DNA from 2 places in the Caulobacter sp. GW821-FHT05F04 genome. Region 2 is predicted to be linked to the other one. Evidence: riboswitches for the same ligand, from Rfam matches in the RefSeq annotation. Region 2 holds a riboswitch; the other holds the start of a gene.
What was found. Region 2 has a riboswitch for glycine ahead of gcvT (glycine cleavage system aminomethyltransferase GcvT). Riboswitches for the same ligand answer to the same signal wherever they lie in the genome.

Region 1: it holds a riboswitch for glycine, as region 2 does, so the genes downstream of both, AC07R7_RS11245 (TonB-dependent receptor domain-containing protein) here and gcvT (glycine cleavage system aminomethyltransferase GcvT) in region 2, are expected to answer to the same signal.

Annotation. Positions count from the first base shown of each region.
Region 1 covers NZ_JBWKSF010000003.1:521,068-536,269, reverse strand. The annotation lists gene AC07R7_RS11250 (S9 family peptidase) at 1-1,566, opposite strand, end outside; gene AC07R7_RS11245 (TonB-dependent receptor domain-containing protein) at 1,651-4,365, opposite strand; glycine riboswitch at 4,496-4,587, opposite strand; glycine riboswitch at 4,591-4,679, opposite strand; gene AC07R7_RS11240 (ABC transporter substrate-binding protein) at 4,945-5,976, opposite strand; gene AC07R7_RS11235 (response regulator transcription factor) at 6,065-6,733, shown strand; gene AC07R7_RS11230 (sensor histidine kinase) at 6,730-8,106, shown strand; gene AC07R7_RS11225 (cupin domain-containing protein) at 8,463-8,810, shown strand; gene AC07R7_RS11220 (AraC family transcriptional regulator) at 8,882-9,910, shown strand; gene AC07R7_RS11215 (GNAT family N-acetyltransferase) at 10,038-10,670, shown strand; gene AC07R7_RS11210 (lysophospholipid acyltransferase family protein) at 10,667-11,518, shown strand; gene AC07R7_RS11205 (haloacid dehalogenase-like hydrolase) at 11,515-12,216, shown strand; gene AC07R7_RS11200 (hypothetical protein) at 12,318-13,616, opposite strand; gene AC07R7_RS11195 (sulfatase-like hydrolase/transferase) at 13,664-15,142, opposite strand; gene AC07R7_RS11190 (alpha/beta hydrolase family protein) at 15,139-15,202, opposite strand, start outside.
Region 2 covers NZ_JBWKSF010000002.1:154,728-169,929, reverse strand. The annotation lists gene AC07R7_RS05300 (F0F1 ATP synthase subunit B family protein) at 1-475, shown strand, start outside; gene AC07R7_RS05295 (F0F1 ATP synthase subunit B) at 488-997, shown strand; gene AC07R7_RS05290 (methyl-accepting chemotaxis protein) at 1,280-3,070, shown strand; gene AC07R7_RS05285 (hypothetical protein) at 3,278-3,934, opposite strand; gene AC07R7_RS05280 (hypothetical protein) at 4,034-4,477, opposite strand; gene AC07R7_RS05275 (hypothetical protein) at 4,474-4,893, opposite strand; gene gcvPB (aminomethyl-transferring glycine dehydrogenase subunit GcvPB) at 5,027-6,604, opposite strand; gene gcvPA (aminomethyl-transferring glycine dehydrogenase subunit GcvPA) at 6,601-7,947, opposite strand; gene gcvH (glycine cleavage system protein GcvH) at 8,018-8,383, opposite strand; gene gcvT (glycine cleavage system aminomethyltransferase GcvT) at 8,399-9,511, opposite strand; glycine riboswitch at 9,676-9,766, opposite strand; gene AC07R7_RS05250 (zinc-dependent metalloprotease) at 9,815-12,313, opposite strand; gene argS (arginine--tRNA ligase) at 12,396-14,198, opposite strand; gene AC07R7_RS05240 (Tat pathway signal sequence domain protein) at 14,195-14,911, opposite strand; gene ispH (4-hydroxy-3-methylbut-2-enyl diphosphate reductase) at 15,079-15,202, shown strand, end outside.

The sequences.
Region 1 (15,202 bases), on a different contig from region 2:
GCTGTAGTGCGTGGCCGAGGCGTAGCACATGTAGCCGCCGTACGAGACGCCGTTGACGGCGAAGCGGCTGGCGTCCAGGGCCGGGTCCTTCTCCAGCGCGTCGAGGAAGGCGCCGATGTCCTTGACCGAGTCCTCGCGCTTGAACGGGCCGTTGTCGAGATTGACGAACCGCGCGCCATAGCCGGTCGAGCCGCGCACGTTCGGGAAGAACAGCGCGATGCCCAGCTCGTTCAGAAGATAGTTGTTCCCACCCAGGAAGTCGGGACGGGTCTGGCCTTCCGGACCGCCGTGGATGTCGACGATCAGCGGACGCTTGCCGGGGAACTTGGCCGGGTCGGGCTGATAGAGGAAGCCCGAGACCTTCTCGCCGTCGAAGCTGGCCACCTCGACCAGCTTGGGCTCGACGTTCAGGCTGGGATCCAGGCCGCCGGTCTCGCTGTGCGTCCACTGAGTGACGGCCAGGGTCTTGGGGTCGATCGAGAAGGCGTCGCCCGGCACCTTGGCCGAGGCCATGCTGAGACCGATCTCGCCCCACGGGGCGATATCGATCGCCGCGCCGATGCTGTAGGGGATCACGCCGGCCGGCAGGCCCGTCACCGGGCGCACGACGCCGGTGGCCAGATCCAGCACCCGCACGCGCGACACGCCGGCCTCGTTGATGGCGTAGACCGCGAACGAACCGTCCGGCGAGACGGCGAAGTCGCTGACGTCCCAGCGCGGTTCCTTGGAGACCGGGACAAAGCCGCCCTTGCCGTCCAGCTTGCCCAGGCGCTGGAAGTCCGAGTCCTTGCTCGAGGTCAGCCAGACCGAGCCGTCGCGGGCGTACTTCGGATCGACGTACGAGACCTTGGCCTTGGGATCGGTCAGGGGCTTCATCTTGCCGCTGGCCAGGTCCAGTTCGTAGACCATGGCCTCGTTGACCGACATGCGGTTCAGCACGAGCGCCTTGGCGCCGTCCGCCGAGAAGTCGGCGATGTTCCAGCCGCCGCCGGTGACCTGGGCGACCAGGCGGTCGGTCTTGGGGTCCTTCGGATCGACGACATAGAGGTCCATGTCCGCGCCGTTGCGGCGCGACGAGGCGTAGCCGACCCGCTTGCCGTCCGGCGACCAGGCCCCGAACCAGTTGCGGCTCTTGCCGTCGGTGATCAGGCGCGGACGGCCGGCCTCCAGCACGTAGAGCTGGTAGAACTCGTCGCCGCCCTTGTCCTTCTGGATCACCAGCGTCCCGCCCTTGGGCGACAGGGCGGCGGCCAGGATCGGCTCGTTCTCGAAGCTGATCTGGCGGCGGTCGCCCTCGGGCTTGGCCACGACGTGGACCTGATCGGAGCCGCCGAAGCGGGTCTTGATCAGCATCGAGCGGTCGGCGGCGTTCCAGCCCAGGAAGTTGGCGTGGCGCGCCTGCAGATACGGCGCGGCGGCCGCGACCAGCTCTTGCGGAATGGCCGGCGCGCCATCGACGACGATGGCGGCGGGCGGCGCGACGGTCTGGGCCGCCAAAGGCGTGGCCAGCGGAGTCGCGACGGCGGCGGCCAAAAGGGCCAGCGCCAAGGCTTGACGAGAGATCATCTGGAGAATGCCTCTGAAGAAAGGGGGAGCGCCGCCGGCGGGGGGAGCTAGGGGAAGCAACCGGCGGCGCGATGTCGGGCGGGCTTAGAAACGCATCCGCGCGCCGACGGTCACATAGCGACCGATCACGTCGTAGTAGGGCGAGTACAGCGACGAGACGGGCGGGTCCTTGTCGAAGAGATTGGTCGCGTTGGCGTAGAGCTCGACCTCATGGCCCATGACCTCGGGCAGCTTCGCCTGAACGCCCAGGTCGACATAGGTGTAGGCCTTGATGTGGCCGTTCACGAGGTCGACCGTTCGGTTGTACGTGCCCGGCGAGATGTAGCGCGCCCGCAGGTTGGCGCTGAACACCTTGCCCGACCAGTCGAGCGCCGCGGTCATCCGGCTCTTGGGCGTGCCCAGGCCGAACGAATAGCCTTGCGACTTGACGTACTCGATCTTGCTGACGCCGTCGTTGGTGGTCAGGCTGTTGACCCAGGTCATCAGCCAGCGGGCGCGGATGCGGCCGGGCGCGTCGGGGATCAGGCGGTCGAGATTGGTCGCGTACGAGATCTCGGCGTCGACGCCGTCGGTCTTGTAGTTGGCCAGGTTGACATAGGTAGAGACGATCCGCGAGATCCCGCCGGTGGCGTCGCGGGTGACCCGCGAACACATGTCGGCATTGCCGTTGGCGCAACGCGTGACGATGTCCTGCGCCGAGACCGTGGTGATCACGTTGTCGATGTCGATGTCGAAATAGTCGACCGAGATGTTGAAGCCCGGCAGGGCCGGCGGCGAATAGACGAAGCCGGTCGTGAAGGTCTTGGCCGTCTCGGGCGTCAGGTTCGCATTGCCGCCGCCATTGGTCAGCACGTAGACGCTGGAATTGGTCTTCGGGTCGACGATGGTGTTGTAGCCGGTCGTGCTGGTGGTGAAGAGTTCGTTCAGGTTGGCCGAGCGGATGTCGCGCGACTTGGTGATCCGTCCCCGGAAGCCCGGGAAGAACTCGTTGGTGGCGCCCAGCTTCCACGACCAGATCGAGCCGGTGGTGTTGTAGTCGGAGACGCGCGCGGCGGCGTTGATTTCAAGTTTGTTGAAGACGGGCACGTCGCGGACGACTGGCACCAGCACTTCGGCGAAGGCCTCCTTGACGCTGTAGTCGCCGGCCATGGCCGAGAAGCTGAAGGTGGTGAAGGCCTTGGCCGCGTCCAGGGCGCCGACCGTGCGATTGACCGACTCCTTGCGGGCCTCCGCGCCGACGGCGACCGAGACCGGGCCGGCAGGCAGGCTGAAGGGCTCGCCGCGCAAGCTGAAGCCGCCGACGTCCAGCTTGCTGGTCTCGCGCTGGCTGGGCGTACCGGTCACATAGTCCAGCGCCGCCTTCGAGGGCGCGCCCTGGCCGAACAGGTTGATCGGCACGCAGTTGGTCGAGGCGTTGGTCAGGGCGACCCGGCAGATCGGCTGGCCGGTGGTCGGGCTGATCACCGAGTCGACGGCGTTGGCGTAGTTCTGGGTCAGGAAGAACCCAGGGGTGTCGATATTGTTCTCGTTCTCGCCGTGGCTGTAGTAGGCGCTCCAGCGCCAGCCGTCGCCGAACGCGCCGTCGAACGCGATAGTCCCCTGGGTCGAGACGCGCTCGAAGTCGATCGTCGGATAGGCCTCGGTGTTGAAGCGGCCCATGGTGAACGAGGTCTGTCCCGCCGCCGCCAGGGCCGACTTCACCGCCGTCGGCAGATAGGCGTTGTCCGACTTGATCGTCAGGTTGCCGCGGTTGTGGTCCCCGAACCAGATGTAGTTGTTCCACATCCGTGAGCGGCGCAGCTCGGCCGTCATCTTGATCTTGTCGGTCAGGTCGTAGGTGACGCTGGCCATGGCGGCGTAGCGCTTCTGCGGCGTGACGAGGGGCGAGAGGTCGTCGTTCGAAGGGCCTTCGCCGCCGACCGAGTTGGTGCCGATCACCGTGCCGGCGTTGAAGGTGCGCAGGCTACCGTCGGGATTGAAGGCCTGGCCCTTCAGCACGCCCGACATGATCAGGCCGCCGTAGGCCGCGTTCGAGAAGCCGACGTTGGGGGCCAGGATGAAGCGGCCCGCGCCGTTCGACACCGTGGCCCAGCGGCCGATGTTCGGCCGGCTGTTCTTCGGGATGACCCCGTCATTGTCGATGTACTCGCCGCCGATCACGAAGTGGCCGCGGCCGTCGGCGAAGCTCTTGCCCGCCGCCGCCTCGAGGCGGACCTGCTTGGCGTCATGGTACGAGGACTCGCCCGCCTCCACGCCCAGCTTCAGGCCGGTGAACGTGCGGTCGATGCTGATGTTGACCACGCCGGCCACGGCGCCGGAGCCCCAGGCGGCCGAAGCGCCGCCGGTCACGACGTCGACGCCCTTGGTCAGGACGCTAGGGATCAGGTTCAGGTCATTGTCGCCCGAGAAGCGGCGGCCATCCAGCAGCACCAGGGTGCGGCTGATGCCGAGGCCGCGCAAGTCGACCGGGGCGTTGCCCGCGCCCGTGTTGGTGCCGGTGGTCTGGGCCGAGGTCGTGGCGCGGAACTGCGGCAGGTCGTTCAGGGCCGCGGCGATGTTCGGACGGGCGCCGACGCTCAGGTCCTGGGCGGTGACCCGCACCGTCGGGGTGGGCGCCTCGAAGCCGGCGCGGTCGATGCGCGAGGCCGTGACGATGATCTCACCGACGCTGGTGTCGTCGGTCTTGGCGGCGCCCTGGGCGGCGTCCTGGGCGAAGGCGGCGCCGTGCAGGGCCAGGACGGCGGGAACCAGGCTGCAACCCAGCAGCAGTCCCCGGCGAGTTTGGCGTGAAAGAGTCAAGGTAAGATCCCCTATGTTTCAGCAGTCGACAGTCGCTCTCTCCCGCGCGCCCGCTTGTTCGGTCGCGTCGGTCGCGGCGCTCGGAAAGACGTGCGCCTTCCCGGACTCCGCCAGGCGGTTCCTCTGCCCCCGCTGTCCCTTGGCCTGAGAGATTCAGACGCGGTCGCGCCCTTGCTCCTTCGGCGAGGCCGCTCACTTGTGGAGCGGTCCTGCTTTCCAGCGTCCTCGTGCTCTGCGGTCCCTGTTGCCTGAGCGTTTCCGGGGCGGTTGCGCCTTCGGCGTCGGGCTGACCCGATCTCTTCCGCGAGAGCCAGGCCAGTACGACCGGCTCGCCCCATCGCGTCAAAGCGTCGAAATCCGGTACAATGTTGCCCGGCGCGCGATGAGGACGAAAGGAATCCCCCTGAGCTCAACCGGTGGGCACGACGCGCGTTCGTCCGTCGCCGCGCGATCCGCGAAGGTGACAGGTCGGTGACAGCTTGGGCTCATCGAACACAGCGGCAAAAACCGCCAAGCTTTCGTGAAACTGTCCGAAAATGATGATTTTTCAGGCAGATTTTGATCTATATTTAGGCAACATCAACGGTCGCGGGCGGCTTTCCAGCGCGCCAGCAATTCGGCGCGCCGCCCCTGGTCGAAATTGGCCAGTAGGGCGGGACCGACACGGATCGGCCGGCCGGCCGCGCCCAGCGCCGGCGCGCCGCCGGCGGGACGGATCGGCGTCAACCTGGCCTGGGCCAGTCGCCTCTGCCCTTCGTCCGACATCAGATAGTCCAGAAACAGCCGGGCCGCCTTCGGATGCGGCGCCGAACGGGTGATGAAGGCCACGCGCGAGAGCGACAGGTGATAGTCGCTGGGCACGACATAGCCGATGTCGGCGTTGCGATGGCGCGCCCACCAGTCGGCGTAGAAGCCGTTCATGTCGTAGGCCAGATCGTGCGCGCCCGACAGGCTGGTCAGCAGCGGCGCGCCCGGGACGAACAGGCCCGGCTCCGATTTGGCCAACGCGTCATACAACGCCCAGGCGTCCGGATAGGCCTGCAGGTCGCTCGACAGGTACATGAACCCGACCCCACTCTTTTCGGGGTCGTACATGGCGATCTTGCCGCGCCAGCGTTCGGGGTCGGCGCGCAGGGCCGCCAGCAACTCGGCGTGGCTGCGCGGCACCTCCGACTCCTTCAGCGCCTTCCTGTTGTAGGCGAAGACGATCGGCTCGGCCGTCACGCCGAAGCCCTGGTCGCGCCAGACGGCCCAGGCCGGCAGGCCCTTGGCCTCCGGACTGCGATAGGTCTGGGCGTAGCCGTCGTTGATCAGCTTGACCTGGATGTCCATCGACGAACTCCAGGCCACGTCGGCGACCGGCGCGCCCGCGTCCGTCTCGGCGATAAGGCGCGCCTGCATCGGTTTGGCGGCCAACTCGACGAAGCGGACCTTGATCTTGGGAAAGCGCTCGCGGAAGCCCTCGCCAATCACCTGGTGGACATCGGTGTTGAGATAGACGACGAGCTCGCCTTCGCGCTCCGCGGCGCGAATATCCCAGCCGCTGGTCGCCTGTCCGATCGACTTCGGCGCGCAGCCGGCCAGCGCGGCCGCCAGGGCCAGCGCCGCCACGATCGCTAGCGCCCCGCGTCTCTTGACCTGATGAGACAATCGGCGTCGGATGATGATCTCCCCTGCGTGTTCGGTTCCTACATCCCCGATGAAGATACTGGTTGTCGAGGATGATCCGCCTCTGCGTCGCTCCCTGACCGCGACGCTGGAGAGCGAAGGGCACGAGCCCGTCTGCGCCGAAACCGGCGAGGCCGCCCTGGCCCTGGCCCTGGCGCATGGGGCCGACTTCGACGCCGTCGTCCTGGACATCGGCCTGCCCGACATCGACGGCTTCGAGATCCTGGGCCGGCTGCGCCGCGAGGGCGTGCTGACCCCGATCGTCATGTTGACCGCGCGCGACGCGGTGCGCGATCGCATCGCCGGCCTGGACATGGGCGCGGACGACTATGTGCTCAAGCCGTTCGACCCGTTCGAGCTGGTGGCCCGGGTGCGGGCGGTGGCGCGGCGCAAGGGCGGCTACGCCACCCGGACGGCCCATGTCGGCGCCCTGGTCTGCGACTGGGAGGCCGGCGCGGCCTGGATCGGCGAGCGGCGGCTGGACCTGCGCCCGCGCGAGTGGGCCGTGCTGAAGGCCCTGGCCGCGCGTCCCGGCCGGGTCGTCGAGCGCGACCGCCTGGCCGCCGACGTGTTTCCCGACGAACAGGCCCCCTCGCCCAACGCCCTGGACGTCCATGTCGGCCGACTGCGACGCAAGCTGGCGCCGGACGGCCCGCGCCTGAGTACGCTGCGGGGCGTGGGCTACCGGATCGACCCATGAAGGCCAGGCCTTGGAAGGGCGGCCGTCCCAGCCTGGTCGGGCGCCTGCTGCTGGCGCAGGTCGTCCCCCTGGCCCTGCTGGGCGCGGCGCTCGCCCTGGCCGGCGCCCTGGCCGCCCGCGCGGTCGTGGAGAAGTCTTCCGACCGGCTGCTGGCCGGATCCGTGACCTCGATCGTCGCCCAGATCGGCGTGCGGGACGGTCAGGCCCAGGTGGCCCTGCCGCCCTGGTCCCTGGCCCTGCTGGACAGTCCGGAGCGCGACGCGGTGTTCTACGCGGTGCGCCAGGGTTCGCGCCTGGTCACCGGCTACGATGACCTCCCTCTCCTACCCGCGCCCGCGCCGAACGAGACCAGTTTCAGCTACGCGAAGATGCGCGGCTATGAGGTGCGTATCGCCCAGTCGACGGTGATGGTGCCCGGCGTGCGCGAGCCCGTCGTGGTGGCGGTGGCCCAAAGCCTCGACTCCCGTCGCGCCAGCGTGCGCGAGCTGCTTTCGACGCTGATCGGCCTGCCTGTGCTGCTGGTCGCCGTGGCCGCGGCTCTGGTCGTGCCGGCCGTCGGCTGGGGCCTGGCGCCGCTGCGCCGCCTGACGGCCGATCTGAAGCGCCGCGCCCAGGCCTCGCGCCCGGACCTCGCGCCGATCGACGCCGCCGACACGCCCGCCGAACTGTCGCCGGCCGTCGAAGCCTTCAACCACCTGATGAGCAGCCTGGAGCGCTTCACCCGCGCGCTGGAGCGCTTCTCGGCCGACGCCTCCCATCAGTTGCGCACGCCCTTGTCGGTCATCGTCGCCAACCTCGCCCTGCTGGAGCGCTCGGCCGCCACGCCGCGCGACAAGGCCCTGCTGGGCGACTCGCGAGACGCGGCGGCCAACCTGCGCCAGGTGCTGACGCAGTTCCTCGCCCTGGCCCGCTCGGAGGCGACCGCGGCCGATGGCGAGGCCGATCTCGCCGCCCTGCTCAAGACGATCCAGGTCGAAGCCGCCCGCGCGTTTCCCGAGGTCGAACTGCTGACGCGCCTGCCCGCCGATCTGGGGCTCGCGCGCGGCAACGCGGTGCTGATCGGCGAGGTTCTGCGCAATCTGGTCTTCAACGCCTGCGCCTATGGCGGGGGCAAGGTGCGTATCGTCGCCAGGATGGACGGAGACGGACCCAGGGTCGTGATCTGGGACCGCGGCCCCGGACTGGACCAAGACGCGCTGCGCAACGTGTTCGCGCCCTTCAACCGGGGGAGCGCGGGCCAAGGGTCGACCGGCGCGGGCCTGGGCCTGGCCATCGTGCGCTCGATCACCCGGCGCCTGGACATCGATCTCGAACTGCGCGCCCGCCATCCCAGGCCGGGCCTGGTCGCCGACCTTCGCTTCCCCGCGGGATAGCATCAAGGAGACGCCGTAGCGTCGGGAGCGGGCGCTGGCGACAGCGCCGATCAGGCGGATGGCAGGAGCAGGAGTGGCTTCATCCTGGCTCGCCATGCTCACCGGCGCGATGAGTCTCCCCATGCCCAGCTTATCCGGCTGACGAGGGACACTCTGGCGGCCATTCCAGATCCGGCGCCTTGGGACACGGACAGCGCCAGGGCCTTTGGCCTCGGACCTGAAATCCGAGTCGTTGAGGTCAGGCGCGGCGAAACCAGGTGACGCCAATCGCTCCACGGAACGGCCAGCCTGACGTTTCACCCCTGGCCATTACAATAGTTTTTGCTATCCTTTGAATCATCAGAAGGAGGATCCCCTTGAGCATTCATCGCATGACACCCGAAATCGGGGATCCGATCACGCCGATCTCGCCCGGATGGACGGTCCTGGAAGGCGAACCGACGATGTGGACCTGGTTTGAGCACCAATCCGGGGACGGCTCGCTGGTCGAGGGCACGTTCCGCTGCACGCCCGGGACCCTGCGCGCCGAATACTCCTACTACGAGTATGTCGTGATGCTCGAAGGCCGGATCGAGATCACTCCGGACGGCGGTGAGACCGTCGTGGTCAAGGCCGGGGACGCCTTCGCGGTCGAAGCTCACCACAAGGGCGTGTGGAAGGTGACCGAGGCCGTCCACAAGCGCTTCCTGCTCAAGATCAAATAGGGCGTGCGCCTGCCCTAGCACGCTTGGCCGCCGGTCTGGACAAAGCGCTGCTTTTCGCGTTGAGGCGAGACATGAGCCAACAGAATCCAGAAGAGAAAGTTCAAGGTTCGTTCTTCGACTCGCGCGGCATGTCGATCCGGGAGGCCACGGTGCGCTGGGCCCAGGCCCTCAGCGTGATGTTCGATGTCCGGATCGGTGGCGACGTAGACCACTTCCAAGGCCAGGCCGGCGGCTACGCGCTAGATCAGCTGCTGCTCGGACGCAGTCGGTCGACCGCCCAGGCCTTCGACCGGTCTCGCTATCGCACCGCCCGCGATGGGCTTTCGAACTATCTGCTGCAATTCTACGTCGAGGGCGCCTGTGGACAGCGCGACAGCGCCTCGGATGCCTGGACCAGGCCCGGGGACTTGCTGATCATCGACCTTGCCCAGCCGCTGGCCACCGCGGCCAGCGACTTCGAGAACCTCAACCTCTTCATTCCCAGGCGTTTGCTGGCGCCCCTGCTCACAGCCCCGGACACCCTCCATCTGACCGTGCTGCGTCGAGAAGAGCCCCTCGTCGCCCTGCTGCTCGGGCACCTGCGGATGCTGATCGAACTGGCCCCGTCCCTGACGCGCGGCCAGGCCGCCAGCCTGGTGCGTCCCACCGTGGAACTGGCCGCGGCCACGATCAACGGCCAGGTCGATGACGCCTCGGCGACGAGCGCCAACCAGTGTCTGCTGGAACAGATTTGCCACTGCCTCCAAACCCAGCTGACAGACCGCTCGCTTACGGCCGAAGCGGTCGCCAGCCGGTTCGGCATATCCGAGCGCAAACTCTACTACCTGTTCAAGGAGTTGGGCGGATTTTCCGGCTATGTCCGGCAGCGTCGGCTGCACGCCGTGCGCGCGCGGCTGGCCGAGCCGGAGGCCCGGTGCGAGACGATCGCCAGCATATCAGAGGCCCACGGCTTCACCCACCGGTCCAGCTTCGTATCGGCGTTCCGCGGCCTCTACGGAATGACTCCACGCGAGTTCCGCAGCCTGGCGGCCACACGCGCGCCCATGCTCGACGCCAGCTCGCCCGCCGACTGGCGGCGCTGGATCGCCGAGCTGCGCTAGAACGCACAAATCGCCAGGCGAAATTGCGCCCCGCCGCACATTGAGCCCCAGGCGCCCGACGTTCACTTTCCTTTCCCCCATAGCTCCTTTCCTTCCGCGCCTGAGCAAGCGTTCAGGGCAAAGATCGATGAGCATTTCCGGGTCCCAAACCTACACCCGCCATGACGGCGTTTGCCTGTGCGACTGGGACGACGACGCCCGGAACGACTACGCCCGGCTGGTGTCGGACCCGCGCGTGATGGCCTTCATTTCGGATGGAAAGCCTCGATCGTTCGAGCTGGCCGCCAGCGAGGTCGACACTTTCAATCTGGAACTTCAGGCGCGCGGCTGGTCACGCTGGGCGGTCAGACGCGAGGCGACCGGCGCGTTCCTGGGCTATTCGGGCTTCGCGCAAAAGGAATACGGCATCAATTTCGGCCAGCGCTTTTTTCCCAAGCTGTGGCGTTCAAGGGCGCCGATAGCGGCGGCGCATCTGGCCCTGGAGTACGGCTTCCTGAAGCTGGGCTTCGATCAAATCCACACCTTGACCAACTTGAACCACACGATGGCGATCCGGCTGAACCGCAATTATCTGGGCGTCGACGATAGCTATGGCGTCGTCTGCGACACGCCGTTTGGTCCCCACCTGCGCATTGACGTCACCCGCGCCATGTTCCTGTCCGGGCTGCAGCGTAACCGCCAGCGGATCTTCGCCCATGCGGTCGGCGCCGCCGGACAGGACGCGCCCCCGGCTATCAGCCCCCCGGTGACCTTGGCATGACGCGCCCGCCCCCCGAGGTTCCGTTAAGTCGCCTGTGCGACCTGGAGACGTGGCGCGCCGGAGCAAGCCCGCCCTTATGGTATTGGCCCTTCGGGATCGCCCTGGCGGCCAGCCGGCTGGCGCTGGCGATCGTGGCCGCGCCGCTGGCCATGGCGGCGCCGCCGAGCGTTTCCTCGCGGCTGTTTCCTCTGATCCGCCGGGCGATGGGCGTGCGCGTCATCGGCAACCTTCCCCGCGAGGAGGTGGCCCGTTTGACAGACGGCTGCGTGGTCGCCCTCAACCATGTCAGCGTATTCGACCTGCTGGCGGTGTGCGGACAGCCCCAGGCCTGTATCGCTATCGCCCAGGACGGCGGCGCGCTGGGCCGGGCGACCGTCATGCCGCTGGCGCGCGGCTCAGGCGCGCAGCTGTGGCGTGTCGCCGACCGCAAGGCGCTGGCCCGCCACATCGCGGCTTGGCGCAAGCATCCCTCCGGAACCAGCCTCTACGTGTCGCCGGAAGAGACCATCGGCAACCAGCAGGGCCTGTTCCAGTTCCAGCCGAGTTTTCTGGCCCGCGGGTTCCCAGTCGTACCGACGGCCCTGCGCCTGACCACGCCATTTGGCCTGAACGCCGATCCGCTGTTGTCGTCCAAGCCGGCCAACTTCCTGCGCCTGCTGGCCATGCCCACCGTGACGTTCAAGCTGGATTACCTACCCCGGCTGGCGCGCGGGCGCGACGAGTCCAAGACCGCATTCGCCAAGCGCGTCCAGCAGGCGATCGCCGACCGCCTGGGCGCCGCCGCCACCGACTGGCGGCCACGGGACAAGCACGCGCTGCGCGCTCGGCTGAGGCGTGGCGAGACGTGAGCCGCTCGCTCCGCGGCTGCAATGTCATCTTCGACTATGACCAGACTCTGGTTCCCGAGGAGAGCTTGCGGGAAGTGCTCATGCTCAGTCTTCGCCGTCGCCCCGATGGGGAGGCCAGGATAGCGGCCCTGCAGGCCCGCTCGCAGCGGCTCATGGCCGGCGCCGCCCGCCCGGAAGATCCGCTGATACTGCTAGGAGCCCTGTTGTCGATCCAGCGAGAAGCGATCGATGACTATATCGGCGGGGCGCTGGACCGGATCATGCCGTTCCGCCCCCTGTTCCGGTCGCTGCGCGGCCAGGGTGTCCGCCTGTTCATTGCGTCGGCCGCATTCCACGACTGGTTAGGACCGATCGGGGCCGCCTGCGGCTTTCCTGCCGAGACCGTCGCCGCCAACCGCCTGCGCTGGATCGGAAGACAGGCCGTGGGCGTGGGCGACTGGGCTCTGTTGACTTCCGCCGACAAGACCGCCCTGGTCCGGCGATGGCGTCGTACCGGCGCTGTGAGCGGACCCACGGTGATGGTCGGCGACGGAGCCAGCGATTTGGCCATCCACGCCCGCGGCCTGGCCCAGGGTTTCGTCTCGGCAAGCTATTACGGCCACGGCGCGACCGCCGACGGCGACCTGGTACGGCGCGCAGGGGCGATCGACGATCTTGAGCCCATGATCGTGGACCTCTTACTTCGAATTTCCCGATAGAGCTCATCGACTATAGGCCGCCCGGGCGTGATGGCCCCAATGTCCGGCGTCGCGCCAATTGCCGCCGCTGGCGCGGATTCGGAAACTCGACCTTCATCAGCCTAGTGCGGAGGCATATCGTCCAGCAGGCGGCGCGCGGCCTGAAACGCCGTCTCCGCCAGGTGGGCGTCCACGCACCGTCCATCGTCGCTCTGGGCGTGATGAAAGCGATGAGCGCCGAAGATACCGACCAGTCGCCGATAGCCGGCCGCGGCGACATGGGCGAGCTCTCCGGCCGCGCCCGCTCCCAGCGGGTAGACCGCCTCTAAACCTGGCAAGCCTTGGAAGGCCGCTCGGCATGGCGCGACGAGTTCCGGGCTAGCGAGCAGGAAACGCTGAGGATCGGCGCTGGGCAGCGGCGCCAGTCGTCCACCGAACTCATGCCAGTCTCGAGCGGCGACATTCGCTCCGAGATGAAGCCACAGATGGGTCTGGTCTGGCGACGGAGCGGCCTTACGCAGAAGGTGCTCGGCTCCGAGGTTCTCATATTCGTGACCGCTGTTGCACACGAAGGCAAGATTTACGGGCAGGCTCGCGCGGCTGGCCCAGTCAGCCAGCATCATCCAGACGGCGACGCCAGGTCCCCGCTCACCAGCGCAGGTGAACCAGCCCGAACGCGGGGTGGAGACCACCAGCCATCGGCCTTTGCCGCTGTCCTTGCGCCCGATCAGATTGAACGCCTCTCTACGGCCGCCCTGGCCGGTGATCACCAGCATGCCTTTCTCCCCGGACCCCGCCGCCTTGATCAAGGCTGGCGCGTCCTTGGGCGCGAGCACGGCCACGGGCGCGGCGAACATCGGCGCGCGGCCATCGGCGTTCAGCGCCAGAGCCTCGCCGCTGGGCCCGTAGGTCACGAGAACGACAGCAAGGGCGCCGGCCCGCAGGGCCGCCTCGACCGGCCCTCGCACGGCCGGCGCGGCCGCGCTGCTCCAGCGTCCGTACGGCAATCGAATGACGACGATGGCGCCGTGCGCGGGGGCGCCCGCATCTTCTGGCTCGCGGACCAGGACCGGCCCTTCGACACCCCTAGGCCCGGTCTGCGTTACGATCGCCTGCGGAATGACGTTCACCCTCGTCTCCCCGACCTGGAGCCAGGCGTCCTCGACCTCGAAGAACGGCGCGTCGAAGGCAAGGCGCTCGACAGAGAAGCCGCGCGCGGCGAGCCATTCCGTCATCCAATTCCCACAGGCGATGTCGCCGGGCCCGCCACTGGCCTTACCGCCAAAGGCCACATACCGCTCAAGCAAGTCCGCCGCCGACAGAGACCCCGCGGACGCAAAAGCCTCGGCGCCATCCGAAAGGCTGGCCGCCAGGGTTCCGGCGAGGGGCGCCGTGAGCAGGGATCGACGCGTCGGCGTCATGGCCGGTCTCCTTCAGCGCAGGCTTGTTTCCGCGGGCCCACCTTAGATCAGTTGAACAGCTGCACCTTGCGGCCGTCGACTTCAGACCGGAACTGTCGGCGACTGGTGAACATCGGCTCGACATTATTCTTGTCCCAAGTCGCGAAGTCGCGCGACAGCCGGGCGACCACCTCGGGATGGGCGCTAGCCAGATCGTGCTTTTCGCCAGGATCGTGGACGACGTCGAAGAGAAGCGTCCACTGGCCCAGCGGCGAGACCGTCGCCTTGACGCCGTCGGGGGTTGGGGAGCCCAGGACATTGCTCATGTCATCGACCGTGTCGGACTTGTTGACGACCAGAAGCTTCCAGCGTCCCTCGCGCACGGCGTGGTTGGGTCCCATGCGCCAGAAGAGCGGACGCTCGACAATCCCAGCGGTCGGGGCCAGGGCCGAGGCGATGTCACGCCCCTCGACGCCGCTGGGCGCCTTGACGCCGGCAAGGCGCGCCGCGGTGGGCAGGATGTCCAGCGTCGAAATCGGCCGGCTCGACACCAGGCCCGGCACGATGCGCCCAGGGGCGGAGACCATGAACGGCACCCGCACGCCGCCTTCCCAAGGAAAGGCCTTGTAGCCGGACAGGGGCGCGTTGGAGCAGGCGCCGCGAATATAGTTGGGGCAGCCGTTGTCGCTCAGGAAGAAGATGACCGTGTCCCGCTCCAGCCCCTCCTCGGCCAGGGCCTGGCGCAACCGCCCGACGTTGTCGTCCAGCGAGGCGACCATGGCCGCGTAGAGCCGCTGATGAGGCGAGGCGATGCGGGCGAAGCGGTCGGTATAGGCCTTGGGAGCCTGGAGCGGGGTGTGAGGCGCGTTGTAGGCCAGGTAGAGGAAGAAGGGCTGGCGACGATGGGCCCGAATGAAGCCGACGGCTTCGTCGGTGAAGACGTCGGTCAGATAGCCGCCCTGCTCGACCACCTCACGCCCCCGCACGATCGGAAAGCGCGTGCGCGTCATGGCCCCGTCGGCGCCGGTGTCGGCTTGAAGCCCGCTTTCCGCCGGATCCTTGAAATAGCTGGCCGCGCCACCCAGGAAGCCGAAGAAGCTGTCGAACCCCCGGTCCAGCGGATGGAAGCCGCCCGCCTGGCCGATATGCCACTTGCCGACCATGGCCGTGGCGTAGCCGGCCGATTTCATGACCTGGGCGATACTCGCTTCACTGACCGGCGCGCCGGCTTGCTCGTCGCGCCCAACGGGATTGAATTCGAAGCCATAGCGAGCCTGGTGACGTCCGGTGATCAGCCCCGCGCGCGAGGGCGCGCAGACGGCGGCCGTCGCATAGGCGTCGGTGAACCGCACGCCCGAAGCCGCCAGCGCGTCGATATGGGGCGTTGGGATGACCTTTCCGCCATAGACGCCAAGATCGCCATAGCCGAGGTCGTCGGTGAGGATGACGATGACATTGGGCGGCCGCGGTCTGACGCCGGGCTGCGAGAAGCCGGTGGTGGCGAGGCCCACGAGGCAGGCGGCGAGCGCAACGATCCAGCGCTTCATGGGGCCTCCACGGGTCTAATGGGCGTGGGCGCGCCGCAGGCCTTGGCCCTGACATAGGCC
Region 2 (15,202 bases):
CGGCCTTCCGCAGCTGCAGTTCGAGCACTGGGGTGGTCAGATCGTCTGGCTGCTGCTCATCTTCGCCGTCCTCTACGCGGTGCTGTCGAAGGGCCTGCTGCCCCGCGTCAGCGGCGCGATCGACGAGCGCGGCGCCAAGATCGCCGGCGACATCGCCGACGCCCGTCGCCTGAAGGACGAGGCGGAAGCCCAGGCCCGCGCGGCCGCCGCCGAAGTGGCCGAGGCGCGCGCCAAGGCCCAGAAGACCGCGGCGGACGCCAAGGCCAAGGCTTCGGCCGAAGCCGCCGAGCGTCAGGCCAAGGAAGAGGCCGTCCTGGCCGAGAAGCTGGCCGCGGCCGAGGCTTCGATCCAGGCCGCCCGCGACACGGCCATGAGCCATGTCCGCGAAGTGGCTCAGGAGACGGCCGGCGCGATCGTCGAGAAGCTGACCGGCAAGGTGGCCACCGCCGCCGAGCTGAAGTCGGCCCTGGCCTAAGGAGCGCTGACGATGGAACACGAATCCCTGTTCAGCCTCTCGAACCCCGAATTCTGGGTTCTGGTCGCCCTGGTGATCTTCTTCGGCCTGCTGGTCTATCTGAAGGTCCTGCCGGGCGCGCTGTTCGGCGCCCTGGACGGCTACGCCGCCAAGATCAAGGCCGAGCTCGACGAAGCCCAGCACCTGCGTGAAGAGGCCCAGGCCCTGCTCGCGGACGTCAAGGCCCAGCGCGAGGAAGCCGAACGCCAAGCCGTCGCGATGATGGACGCCGCCAAGGCCGACGCCAAGCGGATGGCCGAGGAAGCCAAGGAAAAGCTCGAGGAGCAGATCAAGCGCCGCGCCGAAATGGCCGAACGCAAGATCGCCCAGGCCGAGGCGCAAGCCGCCGCCGACGTGAAGGCCGCCGCGGTCGATCTGGCCGCGCAAGCCGCCGAGACCGTCCTGGCCGCCCGCCTCGCCGGTTCGACCAACGACGGCCTGGTCGACGCCGCGATCCGCCAGATGGGCGCCAAGCTGCAATAGCGGCTAGCGACATCGGACAAGACAAGAGGGCGCGGATCGCAAGGTCCGCGCCCTTTCTTCTGGGCGCCTTCGAAAGCGGACCCGGCAGGCGTTTGAGGAGAGGGGGAAGCCGGCTTCACTCCCGGTCCCGCGAAAGCTCCGTCTCGCATCACGAAGCAGGCATAGGGATTTTCAAGGACGCGGACCTTAAGCACACGCGGCTAACTGACGCGGACAGCCCAAGCCGAGGTCTCCGTTAACGCCGTCCATGAGCACTATCGCCGTTGATCAGCGAGGTTCGACATGTTTGGCTCCCTAAAGATCGCCCACAAGCTCGTGGCGGCCTTCACCGTGCTGGTGACCTTGGTGGCTTTGGTGTGCGTTCTGGTCCTGACCGGCGAGCAAACCATCAAGGCCAGGGCGGCCGAGGATCACCGCGACCTGACGCGCGACAGCCTGATGGCCAAAGCCAACGACGCCCTTGTCGAACAACAGAACGCCGTCCGCGGCTATCTGGCGACCAACGATCCGTCATTCCTCAAGCGCTACAACGGCTTCAAGGCCGACTATGCGGCGGCTCTCGATGTCCTTCTCGCCGAGCCCACCGACGACGGCGACAAGGACCGTCTGACGCGCTTCGCCTCGGCCGTTCAAACCTTCTCGGGCCAGACCGATCTCCAGATCGCCCAGGGCGGAGATCCGACAAAACTAGAGGCCGCCCGCGCATCATTGCTGACCGCAGGACGTCTCACCGCCGTCCGCAAGGTTGGCAAGGAGATCGCCGAACACTCCGAGGCCGCGCGGAAACAGCGCGAGGCCTCGCTGTCGGCGCTATATCGTTGGGCTGAAATCGGCCTGGGCGTTGTCGGCGTGCTGACGATCGGCCTTGCCTGCGCCATGGGTTGGCTTCTAACCCGGGCGATCGCCAACCCTGTCCGCGATATGACCGCCACGATGCGGAGCCTGGCGGCCGGCGACAACACCGTCGAAGTGCCCGCGGTCGGACGAAGCGATGAGATCGGGCAAATGGCCGATGCGGTGCTGGCCTTCAAGCAATCGGCGATCGACAAGCTGAAGGTGGAGCATAGGGCGGAGGATCAGCGCCAGGCGGCCGAACGCGACCGCGTGATCCATGACGCCGAGCGCGCCGCCCACGCCCGCGAACAGGCCATCGTGGTGGAACATTTGGGCGTGGCGCTGGATCGCCTCGCGGCTGGCGACCTCACCTATCAGATCCAGACCGGATTTCCCGCCACCGCCGCCAAATTGAAGGAGGATTTCAACGCCGCCATTCAGCACCTCAACATCGCCATGGCGGCCATCGACGGCGGCGCGCGTAGCATCCTTGGCGGCTCGTCGGAGATCAGCAAGGCCGCCGATCAGCTGGCCCAGCGCACCGAACGCCAGGCCGCGAGCATCGAAGAAACCGCCGCCGCGCTTGAAGAACTGCTGGCGACGGTCCGCCGCTCGGCCGACGGCGCCGCCTCGGCCAGGACTCAGGTCCAGACCGCGCGCGACGACGCCGAGCGCGGCGGCGCGATCGTCGCCGAGGCGGTGATCGCCATGAGCGCCATCGAAAAGTCGTCGCACGAAATCGAGCAAATCCTCAGCGTCATCGACGAGATCGCCTTCCAGACCAATCTCTTAGCCCTGAACGCTGGGGTGGAGGCGGCTCGGGCCGGTGACGCCGGACGTGGCTTCGCCGTCGTCGCGCAGGAAGTGCGGGCCCTGGCCCAGCGCTCCGCAGAAGCGGCCAGAGCGATCAAGGGCCTGATGCTGGCCAGTTCCGGTCATGTGGAGAACGGCGTGCTGCTCGTCAACCAGACGGGCGAGGCGCTCCAGCGCATCGTCGGGGGCGTCCGACAATCGGCCCAGGTCATGGAGCAGATCGCCGCCGCGGCTCAGGAGCAGTCGCAGGGATTGGGCGAGGTCAATATTGCCGTCAACCAGATGGATCAAGTCACCCAACAGAACGCCGCGATGGTCGAGGAATCAACCGCCGCCAGCCGCTCGCTGGCCGACGAGGCGCATGAACTGACACGCCGCGTGGGGCACTTCACAATCGACGCCGACGCCGCGCGCTTAGCGGCTTAGAACCCCCCTCCGCGCGGCAGCCTGGCCCCGAGATGAAAGGCGCCGACGGGCGGATCTTCCAAGGCCGCCTTTGCCCAGAAGCGAGCGCCATTCATCAGCAACGCCAAGATCCGGCGCGGGTGGGGAACAGCTATCGGCACCGGCCGGATACCGGACCTCGGATCACGCTTTCGGACGAAGTGTCGGTCCTGGCGTGAAAAACGGACGTCAGGCCCGGCTTTCAGCGCCGGGGCGGATGGGATGCAGGCCGTACCAGATGACGAAGCCGATCATCATCGCCATACCGACAGCGGATGGCAGAACCTGGCTCAGCGGCTGCCACTCGGCCAGCAGATTGCCCACCCCGGCTGAAAGCATGGCGAAGTAGAAGCCGATCATCTTCACGCCGTGATCCAGAGGACGGACCCAGCGATACCAGGCCCCGACCCACAGCGACCGGCTTAGATCATAGGCCGTCATCGTCAGCAGATAGCCGATGGTCGTGTAGCCAATGGCCGGGGTCCAGGACGCCGTGCCTCGCCCCATCTGGAAAGCCACGAGCAGAGCCATCCCCACGCCCAGGGTCGACAGCAGGGTGTCCGGCAGGCGTGGCCCGCGCCGGTTGAGCGACAAGGTCCGCAAGCCGCTGAGATACTGATACCCGGCCGTGAGGGTCGCGGCGACCAGCGGCGCCGGCGGTCGAAACAGGATCACCGCCAGCACCGCGCTGGACAGGACCACAAGACCCAATCCCGCGGTGGCGCGCCCCGACCAGCGATGCAGCGGACCGCCTTTGCGGCAGAACAACGGTATGAGACCGATGAGCAGGGCCAGCGCCCCGGTCGAGACGTGGGCGGCGATGTTCAACGTGTGCGCGTCGGTCATGCCAAGACTATGTTGAGGCGGAGCCCACCATAGCAAGCAAATAGGATGAGGCCGGCCTCGCTCCAACGTCCAACTTGGCCCGAAAGCCGACGCCCGTCCCTAGGCCGTCTTCGCCATCTTCCGCGCGACGTACTTCTTCACGCGCTTGCGGGTCTTCTTCAGCAGGCGCCAGCGGGCGCGGCGCAGGACCATCTTCTCGGTACGGAGCATCTGCTGCCAGACGACCAGCAGCACTTCGGGCTCGCGGCGCATCAGGCGGCGGATCGGGAAGACCAGCTTGGGGTGGCGCTTCTGCCAGCGGATGAAGGTCTTTCGCGCGGCGAACGAGTAGCGCAGCACGATCATCAGCCCGATGACCAGCAGCGGCAGGCCCAGGTGCCCCGGCAGCGGCGTCAGCACCGCTCCGGCCAGGATCACCAGCGTGCCGAAGCCGATGGCGATCCAGCGGAAAGTGCGGGCGGCGGACTCGCGCAGCAGCAGGGCCAGCCGCGCGCGGCGGCGGACCTTGTGCTTAATATCGTCAATCGTGGCGACCGCGCTCACCTTTGGCTGCGCTTCACGGCGCGCTGCTTGAGGGACTTGCGCCAGCGAACGGCCACCCGCCACCTGCGCGGCACGATCAGGCGCTCGACGCGCAGGGCCTGCTGCCAGGCCACCAGCACGACTTCCGGCTCGCGGCGCAGCAGGCGGCGCAGCGGGAAGATCAGCTTGGGGTGGGCGTGCTGGAAGCGGACGAACTGCTTGCGGGCCTTGAACGAATTGCGCAGCACCAGCATCAGGCCGACCACGGTCAGCGGCAGCCCCATGGGGCCGGGCAGCGGCGCGATCAGTATGCCGCCGATGACCAGCAGCATACCCAGTGTCACCAGAATGACGCGCAGAAAACGCGCGACGAGCTCGCGGGCGAGGTCATCGGCGGTGCGTTGGGCGCGCGGCATGGTGAGTGCGAAAGCAGTCATGGGAGGACGAAACGGGCTTGCGCGCCGCTTGCTCCCTGGAAAAGCCAGTCAGCCCGGATGCGCCCCCCCGATATGTGGAGACAACAGGGCGCCGTAAAGGCGCCCTGCCGTCGCAAGGGGGGTATGGAATTTGCTATTCAGCGGCTAGTGGCGCCGCGGCCACAGGTTTCCACCTCAACCGGGGCTTGCGGGCCGCCAGGGTCTCATCGAGGCGGCGGAGCGGAGCGTGGAACGGCGCGCCCTTGAAGCGCTCCGTATCGCCCGCCTTGGCCGCGCCGGCGAGCAGGCGAAGCGCCTCGATGAAGCGATCCAGCTCCTGCTTGCTCTCGGTTTCGGTCGGCTCGATCAGCATGGCGCCGTGGACGACCAGCGGGAAGTACATGGTCATCGGGTGGAAGCCTTCGTCGATCATCGCCTTGGCGAAGTCGAGCGTGGTCACCCCGGTGCCTTCCAGCCAGCTGTCGTCGAACAGGGCCTCGTGCATGCACGGACCATCCGGGAAGGCCGGGCTCATCACGTCCTTCAGGCGGGCCTTGATGTAGTTGGCGTTGAGAACGGCGTCCTCGGCCACCTGCCGCAGGCCGTCGGCCCCGTGGCTGAGCATGTAGGCGTAGGCGCGGACATACATGCCCATCTGGCCGTGGAAGGCGCTCATGCGGCCAAGGGCGGTCTTGGCCCCCTCTTCGCCGGCGTGCTCGACCAGGGTGAAGCCGTCGTGGCCGTGGACCAGCCAGGGCGTCGGCGCGAAGGGCGCCAAAGCCTCCGACAGCACCACAGGACCAGCGCCCGGACCGCCGCCGCCGTGGGGCGTCGAGAAGGTCTTGTGCAGGTTGATGTGCATGGCGTCGACGCCCAGGTCGCCAGGACGAACCCGGCCGACGATGGCGTTGAAATTAGCGCCGTCGCAATAGAAGTAGGCTCCGGCCGCGTGGGTCAGCCGGGCGATCTCGACGACGTCGCGCTCGAACAGGCCGCAGGTATTGGGGTTGGTGACCATGATCGCCGCGACGTGGTCGCCGAGCTTGGACTCCAGGTCCGCCATGTCCACCCGGCCGTCTTCCGTCTGGGCGATCTCGACGACAGTGTAGCCGACGAAGGCCGCCGTGGCCGGGTTGGTGCCGTGGGCGCTGGTCGGAGCCAGCACCGTCTTGCGGTGGCCCTGACCGTTGGCTTCGTGGGCCGCGCGGATGGCCAGCATGCCGCACATCTCGCCGTGGGCGCCGGCCTTCGGCGTCAGGGCCACGGCCGGCATGCCGGTCAGGGTCTTCAGCCAGTGGGCCAGACGGTCCATCAGCTGCAGGGCGCCCTGCACGGTCGACTGCGGCTGCAGCGGGTGAATGTCCGAGAAGCCCGGCAGCCGCGCCATCTTCTCGTTCAGGCGCGGGTTGTGCTTCATCGTGCACGAGCCCAGCGGATACAGCGCCAGGTCGATGGCATGGTTCTTCTGGGAAAGGCGCACGTAGTGGCGGACGGCTTCGGGCTCCGACAGGCCCGGCAGGCCGATGGGCTCGGCGCGCAGCAGGCCGGCCAGGTCGCTCGACGGGGCGGCGGCTTCCGGCAGGTCGACGCCGGTCTTGTTCCAGCCGTCCAGTTCGAAGATCAGGGCCTCGTCCTGAAGGAGACCACGACCGCCGGTCAGGGTCTCGTGGCCGGTGGCGGCGTCGTTCGCGGTTTCGGGACGCGTGGGGCGGCCGACGTTGTTCATGCTCATTGGGCCACCGCCTTGGTGAGGATCTTGGCGAAGAAGGGGATGTCGATATCGAGCGTGGTCTCGGTGGCCGCGACCAGCAGCACGTCGTTCAGGCCCGCGTCCGCGTCGAGGCGCGAGAACGGCACGCCGGCGATGACGCCATGGCCGGCCAGGGTCTCGACGACCTCGGCCGCATCCTTCGGCAGCTTGATCGCGAACTCGTTGAAAAAGCGCGGGGTCAGAATCTCGACGCCCGGCACGGCCTTCAGGGCGTCGCGCAGGGCGACCGCCTTCTGGTGGTTCAGGGCGGCAAGCTGGCGCAGGCCAGTCTCGCCCAGCAGGCTCATGTGGATCGAGAAGGCCAGGGCGCAGAGACCGCTGTTGGTGCAGATGTTCGAAGTGGCCTTGTCGCGGCGGATATGTTGCTCGCGGGTCGACAGGGTCAGAACGAAACCGCGCTTGCCATCGGCGTCGACGGTCTCGCCGCACAGGCGGCCCGGCATCTGGCGGACGAACTTCTCCTTGCAGGCGAAGAGGCCGACATAGGGGCCGCCGAAGTTCAGGCCGTTGCCGATCGACTGGCCCTCGGCCACGGCGATGTCGGCGCCCATCTCGCCGGGCGACTTCAGCAGGCCATACGAGACCGCCTCGGTGGTCACCACGATCAGCAGCGCGCCGGCCGCCTGGACGGCCTCGGCGATCCGGGTCACGTCGGTGACCGTGCCGAACACGTTCGGGGTCTGGACGACGACGCAGGCGGTGTCGGCGTCGATGGCGGCGATCACGGCGTCCTCGGCGTCGATGGCCGGAGCCATCGCCTGAGTCATGACGCCGGCCGCGTGGGCCAGGGTCTCGATGGTCTCGACATAGTGCGGATGGACACCGCCCGACATCACCGCCTTGTTCCGGCGGGTGACGCGCTGGGCCATCATCACCGCCTCGGCCGCGCCGGTCGAACCGTCATAGAGCGAAGCGTTGGCCACCTCCATGCCGGTCAGGGCCGCGACCTGGCTCTGGAATTCGAACAGCACCTGCAACGTGCCCTGGGCGATTTCCGGCTGATAGGGCGTGTAGCTGGTCAGGAATTCCGACCGCTGGATGATGTGGTCGACCGTGGCGGGCACGTGGTGGCGATAGGCGCCGGCCCCGCAGAAGAACGGTCCCTCCCCCGCCGAGCGGTTGCGACGAGCCAGGCCGGCCATCTCGCGCTCGACCTCGATCTCGCCGGCGTGCAGCGGCAGGTCGACGGTTCCGGAACGCTGGGCCGAGGCCGGCACGTCGATGAACAGGTCGTCGATCGACTTGACGCCGATCGCGCCGAGCATCTCGACGCGGTCTTCGGGGGTCAGGGGGAGGTAACGCATCTTTCGGTCCTTCTCCCTTCCCCCTCAATGGGGGAAGGGGCGGGGATGGGGGGTGTCTACGGCGGTGGAGCTAGAGCGTGCTCAGGAACGCTTCGTACGCGTCGCGGTCCATCAGGGCGTCGACCTCGGCCGGGTTGCTCAGCTTGATCTTGGCGAACCAGCCGCCGCTTTCCGGCAGGGCGTTGACGGTTTCCGGCGCATCGCCCAGCTCGGCATTGCCTTCGACGACCTCGCCCGACACCGGGGCGTAGACGTCGGAGGCGGCCTTGACGCTTTCGACGACGGCCAGTTGCTCGCCCTGCTTGACGACCTTGCCGGCCTCGGGCGTCTCGACGAACACCACGTCGCCCAGCTGCTCGGCGGCGTAGGCGGTGATCCCGACGGTGGCCACGTCGCCCTGGACGATGACCCATTCATGATCTTTGGTGAAACGCATTGCCTGGGCCCTTGATTAGAGTTTGCGGACGTAACGGTTGGCGACGAACGGGGTGGCGACCACTTCAGCGGCGGCGGCCTTTCCACGAACGATGACCTTGAGCTTCGTCCCCACGGCCGCATAGGCCGGCGGGGCGAAACCGATGGCGATGGGGAAGCCCAGGCTGGGGGCGAAGCCGCCGCTGGTCACCTTGCCGATGACATTGCCCGCTTCGTCGGCGATCTCGGCGCCTTCGCGGGCCGGCGCGCCTTCCAGCACCTTCAGATTGACGCGGACGCGCGACAGCTCGCCGGCCAGTTCCTTGGCGATCCGGGCCGCGCCCAGATAGTCGCCAGCCTCGCGGCGCGACTTGCCGACCGCGAAGTTCAGACCGGCCTCGATTGGCGAGACCGTCTCGTCCAGGTCATGGCCGTACAGCGGCAGGCCCGCTTCCAGGCGCAGGCTGTCGCGCGCGCCCAGGCCGATCGGCTTGACGCGCTCGTCGGCCAGCAGGGTGTTCCAGATGCGCTCGGCGGCGTCGGCCGGGACCGAGATCTCGTAGCCGTCCTCGCCCGTATAGCCCGAGCGAGAGATGATCGCGTCGACGCCGAAGGCGGTCAGGGCCAGCGTGTCCATGAACACCATGCCGGCGGCTTCCGGAACATGAGCGGCCAGGACGGCGGCGGCCTGCGGACCTTGCAGCGCCAGCAGCGCGCGGTCCTCCAGGCGGGTCACCGTGGCCTCGCCGGCCAGGGCCTCGGCGATGATCTTGTAGTCGTTGTCCTTACAGGCGCCATTGACCACCACGAACAGGCCGTCGTTGTCGGGGCGCGCCGTCATCAGGTCGTCGATGATCCCGCCCTCGGCGTTCAGCAGCACGCCATAGCGTTGCTTGCCGGCCTTCAGGCCCTGGTAGTCGGCCGAGACCACCTTCTCGAAGCTCTTGGCCGGGTTCTTACCGCGCAGGCGCGCCTGGCCCATGTGCGAGACGTCGAACAGGCCGGCGTGCTCGCGGGTCCAGAGGTGCTCCTTCAGCACCCCGTCCTTGTACTGCACCGGCATCGAGTAGCCGGCGAACGGCACCATGCGCGCGCCAAGCGCCACGTGGGCCTCGTACAACGGGGTCTTCTTGAGGTCTTGATCGGACACTGGACAGGCTCCAAGCGGGGTCGGCGACGGGACCGGCGTCCGCCGGCAAGTCGCCCCCGCTGTCCCTTGGACCTGAGAGATTCCGGCCTCGCCCCTCTGCCGGACGGGTTTGGCCTTGCTCCTTCGGCGAGCCGCCCTTTCGGGAGGCCTCTTTCCAGCGTTCCTAAACCCGCGCGGTCCTTTTGCCTGAGCGTTTCCGGGGCGGTTGCGCCTTCGGCCTCGGGAGCGAATCCCGATGTCTCCCGCGAGGGTCTTCGGGGTGATGCGGGAGGCGGCCGTGCGAGTCAAGCACGGCCTGCCACGTCAGAGGCCGATGCCCCCAAACCAGTCGTCCTCGCCGATCGGCGGGCCGGGCGGGATGACGACCTTGGCCTTGCCTTCCTCGATCAGCCCGGCCAGGCGGTCGCCGCTTTCATCGGTGACGACACCAGCCAGGGCGCGAGCCTGGGCGCGGTCGGCGGCGTCGCTTGCGGTCACGGCCTTGAGGCCCTTGCCCCAGTCGGCCAGACGCGCGCGGATCACGGTGGCCGCGGTCGGGGACAGGTCCTTGTCGCCCAAGGCGTTGGCCAGGTTGACCACCATCCTCTGGCGGACGCGACGCGCCAGCTCGGCTTGGCGGCCCGTCGCCTTGCCATCGAAGGCGGCGAAGGCCAGGGCCTTGTCCAACAGCCCCTCGACACCCGGCTGGGCCGGATCGCGGCGCTTGGCCTCCATGAGACGGTTCAGGCGCGCCGGCGCGAACAGGTCGCCCCAGACGAGGTCGGCGGCGACGTCGGCGGTCGCGGGGAGGTCGAAGACCGGCCCCTGGCCGAAGGTCTCGACATCATTGGCCTTGTCGGCGCCCTGCGACTGGCCCGAGGTCAGGACATCCAGGGTCTTGTCGGAGAGGTCCAGCGCGGCGGGCGCCAGCGTCCTCAGCAGCGCGTCGATGGCGGCGGCCTGGCGGGCGGGCGGAACGATCTTGCTGGCCTCCCGGCCATCGCCCTCGGCGGCGTAGGTGAAGTCGACGCCGCCGACCAGCTTGGCCGTCGCGTCGACCTGATAGCGATGGAAGATGTAGATCGGCACGATCACGCGGCGCAGATCGGCCACCGACCCGCCCTTGGGCAGGTTGGCCAGGCCGAAACGGTCCAGCGCGATCTTGCGCACGGCCATCAGATGGTCGAGCTCGACGACGGGGTCGGAACCGTTGTCCCAGACCGCGCCGACCGGATGCGGCGTGTCCTGCCCGCGCGCATCGTCGTCGGAGACATAGCGCAGGCCGTCGGCCTGGCTCTTGTCGGCCTTGGCCTTCAGCCAGGCCTTCTCGTCGACGCCGGCCGGGGCGACGCCATACAGCCAGTCGATCACGAACTTGTCCCAGGCGCCGATCCCGCGCCCATAGGCGTCGGAGAAGTCCAGCTGGCCGCCCTTGATGGCGATCCTCGGGGCCGGATAGTCCATCACCGAGGCGCGGTCGCCATAGGTGCTGGCGGCGAAGTTGTGCTGCAGGCCGATCGAGTGGCCGATCTCGTGCGGCGACAGCTGGCGGATGCGGGCCAGCGAGATCTCGATCGGATCGTTGGGGCCGCCCTTGCCAGTGGCCGCCGCGCCTTCCAGTCCCTCGAAGATCAGCCGGTCCTGGCGGACGCGCTGCGAGCCCAGCAGCACGTCGCCCTTAATGATCTCCCCCGTGCGCGGGTCGACCACCGCGTGGCCATACGACCAGCCGCGCGTCTGGCGGTGCACCCAGTTGACGACGCTGTAGCGAGCGTCCAGCGGGCTGACGCCCTCGGGCAGCAGCTCGACCTTGAAGGCGTCGATGAAACCGGCGGCCTCGAAGGCCTGGTTCCACCAGCGGCCGCCCTCGATCAGCGCCGAGCGCACCGGCTCGGGCGCCGCGCGGTCGACATAGAACACGATCGGCTTCTTGACCGGCGAGCGGGCGGCGGTCGGATCGGTCTTCTCCAGCCGGAAGCGATGGACCAGCCGATAGACCAGCGGCTCGCCCAGCGGCGCGGAATAGTCGGCCACGGTGTGGTCGATCACGCCCACGCGCGGATCGTTCTGGCGCGGCTGATAGCCCGGCTCGGGCAGGGCCACGAACGAGTGGTGCAGGGCCAGGGTCACGTTGCGCGGGTCGGGGACGATGCCGCGAACCTCCGAACCCGGATCGTCGCCGACAAAGGTCTCGACCGCCTCCAGCTCGACGTTCAGCGGGAAGACGTTCACCGCGCCGGTGTCGGCGTAGGACAGGCCGTCGTTCAGACGGAAGTCGCCCTGCTTGCCGCGCTTCAGCGTCTTGGCGACGCCCTGGGCGTCACGGGTGAGGAAGCTGGTCACATCGACCAGAAGGCCCCCGTCCGGACTTTCAGCCTCGATGGCGTTCGACCAGACGCTGGAGACCGGGAACGAGTCGGCCACCGCCTTCTGCTCGTCGACCGAACCCCGCGCGGCCGAGAAGCCCCAGTTCTCGAACTGGGCGATGACCTTGCCGCCCACGCGGTGGAAGGCGATGATCTGGGTGTCGCCCGGCGCCGAGCGGTCCAGACCCGTCGGGTTCGAGCCCAGACCCGACCGCAGATAGGTCTGGTAGATATAGCGCCCCGCGATCCCGTCCGCGCCCGGCTTGGGCAGCAGCACCAGGATCTTGCCGTCCTTCTTGTCGACGAACACCGGCAGGAGGCCGTCCTTGCGTTCGAGGCCGGCGGTGGCGTCGGCGTACTTGTCGGTTTTGGGCTTGGCCTTCTCGGCGAAGGCCGGCGCGGCGATCGCGCTGACGCAGGCGCTCGCCATCAACATGGCGACCACGGACTTGTTCATAACCCCTCCCGACACACGCAAGTGCGGCCGGGACTGTCGTGCGCCCTCGCGGCGATTGCAACCGCCGCGAGGGGCTCGAACCCTACATCCGTTCCGGCGCTTCGATGCCGAGCAGGTCGAGGGCCAGCACCAATTGGCGCAGGGTGGTCTCGGCCAGGCTCAGGCGCGAGGCGCGCAGTTCCTCGGTGTCGGCGCTGACGATCGGGCAGGCCGCGTAGAACTTCGAGAACGACTGAGCCAGCTTGTAGGCATGCTCGGCCACGAAGTTGGGGGCTTTCTTGTCATAGGCCTCCTGAAGGGCGCCCTCGAAGGCGTCCAGCAGCATGGCCAGGTCCCGTTCGGCAGGCTCGCGGATCACGATGCGACCGGCGACGGCGCCGGCCTCGGCGGCGCGGCGCAGCACGCTCTTGATACGCACCGACTGGTACAGCAGGTACGGACCGGTCTTGCCCTCGAAGCTGGTGAAGCGGTCGAGGTCGAAGACGTAGGAGGTGCCGCGGAAGTTCTGCAGGTCGGCGAACTTCAGGGCCGCGACGCCGACCTTGTGGGCGGTGTCCTCGAACTGCTCTTCGGTCAGCTCGGCGCCGAGGCCGGCTTCGCGCAGGCGCTCGCGGGCCTTTTCGCGGGCCATCTCGATCAGGTCGTGCAGCTTCAGGACGCCGCCGGCGCGGGTCTTGAAGGGCTTGCCGTCCGCACCGTTCATGGTGCCGAAGCCGATGTGCTCCAGCGAGCCCTCGGCGGCGTAGCCGGCCAGGTAGGCGGCGCGGAACACGGTCTCGAAATGCAGGGCCTGGCGCTGGTCCACGCAGTAGAGGATCAGGTGGGGGTCGAACGACTTGCGGCGGTCCAGGATCGTCGCCAGGTCGGTCGTGCCGTACATGGCCGAGCCTTCCGACGACACCACCAACAGCGGCGGCACGTCCTGCTTGTCGCCCTCGCGGGCCACGCGGACGATGCGGGCGCCCTGGTCGTCGACCAGCAGGCCCTTGTCCTCCAGCTGGCGGACCATCGGCTCGATCAGGTCGTTGACGTCGCTCTCGCCCTTCCAAAGGTCGAAGTCGACGCCCAGGGCGTGGAACTCGCGCTCCAGGGCCACGCGGCTGACATTGACGAAGTGACGCCACAGCAGGCGATAGCCGAAGCGGCCGTTCTGCAGCTCGGCGGTGGCCTTGCGGGCGCGCTCCTTGAACGCCGGATCTTCCTTCTGGCGCACCGAGGCGGCCGGATAGATGCGGTCGAGGTCGGCCAGGGTGATGCGGCTCTCGAACTCGGCCATCACCTTGGCCTCGTCGGCGGCGCTGAAGCCGCGCGGAGCCTCGGGAAGCTTCTGCATCAGGGCGTTGATGAACGCGTCCTCGTCCATGATGGCGCTGATCAGCAGGCCCATCTGGAAGCCCCAGTCGCCGAAGTGGGCGTCGCCCACCACGTCATCGCCGCGGAAGCGGTACAGCCGCTTGACCGACTCGCCGATGATCGAGGCGCGCAGGTGGCCCACATGCATCGGCTTGGCGACGTTCGGGCCGGCATAGTCGACCAGCACCCGGCGCGGGGTTTCCAGCAGCTGAGCGCCGGCGCGATCGTCGGAAGCGATCTCGCGGGCGCGGGCCGACAGGGCCTCGTCGCTGACGCGCATGTTGATGAAGCCGACTCCGGCGATCTCGACCGAGGCCAGGCGCGGGTCGCCCTTCAGGATATCGACGACCTGCACGGCGATCTCGCGCGGATTGCGCTTGGCGCTCTTGGCGGCCGCGAGGGCGCCGTTGCACTGGAAATCAGCCAGGTCGGGACGGTCGGAGGCGGTGACGCGTCCGAATTCGGGAGGCAGTCCGGCGGCCTGGAAAGCGGCCGCGGCCGCCTCGCTCAGGGACCGCTTCAAATCGTTCATTGCTTGGTGGTGTTCCCTGCTTGCCCAGCTTGCTGAGCCTGTGCGGCCTGACCGGCATTGACGCGGAAGCGCTTGCCGTCACGGTTGAAGGCGGCCATTTCCGGGGTCACGTCGAAGCCCAACAGGACCTCGAAGTTGCTGCCGCTGACCTTGTCGTCGGCGCGCGGAATGGTGATCTGCTCGATCGTGTCGGTGGCGTATACGCGATCCTTGCCGGGCGCGAAGGTCACCGGCAGGTCGAAATATTCCTTGGCGATCACGGACTGGTTCCGCTCGGTGACGGCGACCCAGTAGCGATAGACGTGCTTGTCGCCCTCGGCCTGCGGGCCGCGGCCCAGCTGGAACAGGGCTTCGATGCGGATCCTGATCGGCTCGTTGGCCTTGTAGGCGCAGCCCGACGAGATGCTCTGGATCTCGCCCGTGAAGCCGGCCTGGTTGGCGGCTTCCTTGCCGTCCTTGAACTCGACATAACGGCTGGCGTCGTACAGCACCTTCACATAGGGGCACGGGCCGGCGTTGCGCAGCTGCTGCAGCGGCGCCTTGGGCTGGTTCCACTCCTCGTCGCGCTTCTTCTTCTTCGCGGCGCCGCTGTCATCGTCGGGGCCGCCGCCCTGGCCGCCGCCGGGCCCCATCTGCGCATGAACAGTCGTCGCCGTCGCGACGAACGAGACGGCCATCATGGCGCTGAGGGCGAGCGGAAGAATGCGGCGCATGAAACGTCCGGTTCGAGAAAAAGAAGAGCCAAGCGGGACCATGCAGCCCCTTCGGCGTCATGCAGCCTGATAAAGGCATATGCGTGACGTCGCAACGACGCAGACTCCTGGCGCCGGACCATCCGAACGACTAGTTTCCGCGCATGAACGCCCATACGCCCGCCCCCATGCCGGTTCGTCGCCCGATCTCGCTCGTGCTGGCCAGCCCGCGCGGCTTCTGCGCTGGCGTGGACCGCGCCATCCAGATCGTCGAACGCGCCGTCGAGAAGTTCGGCGCGCCGGTCTATGTGC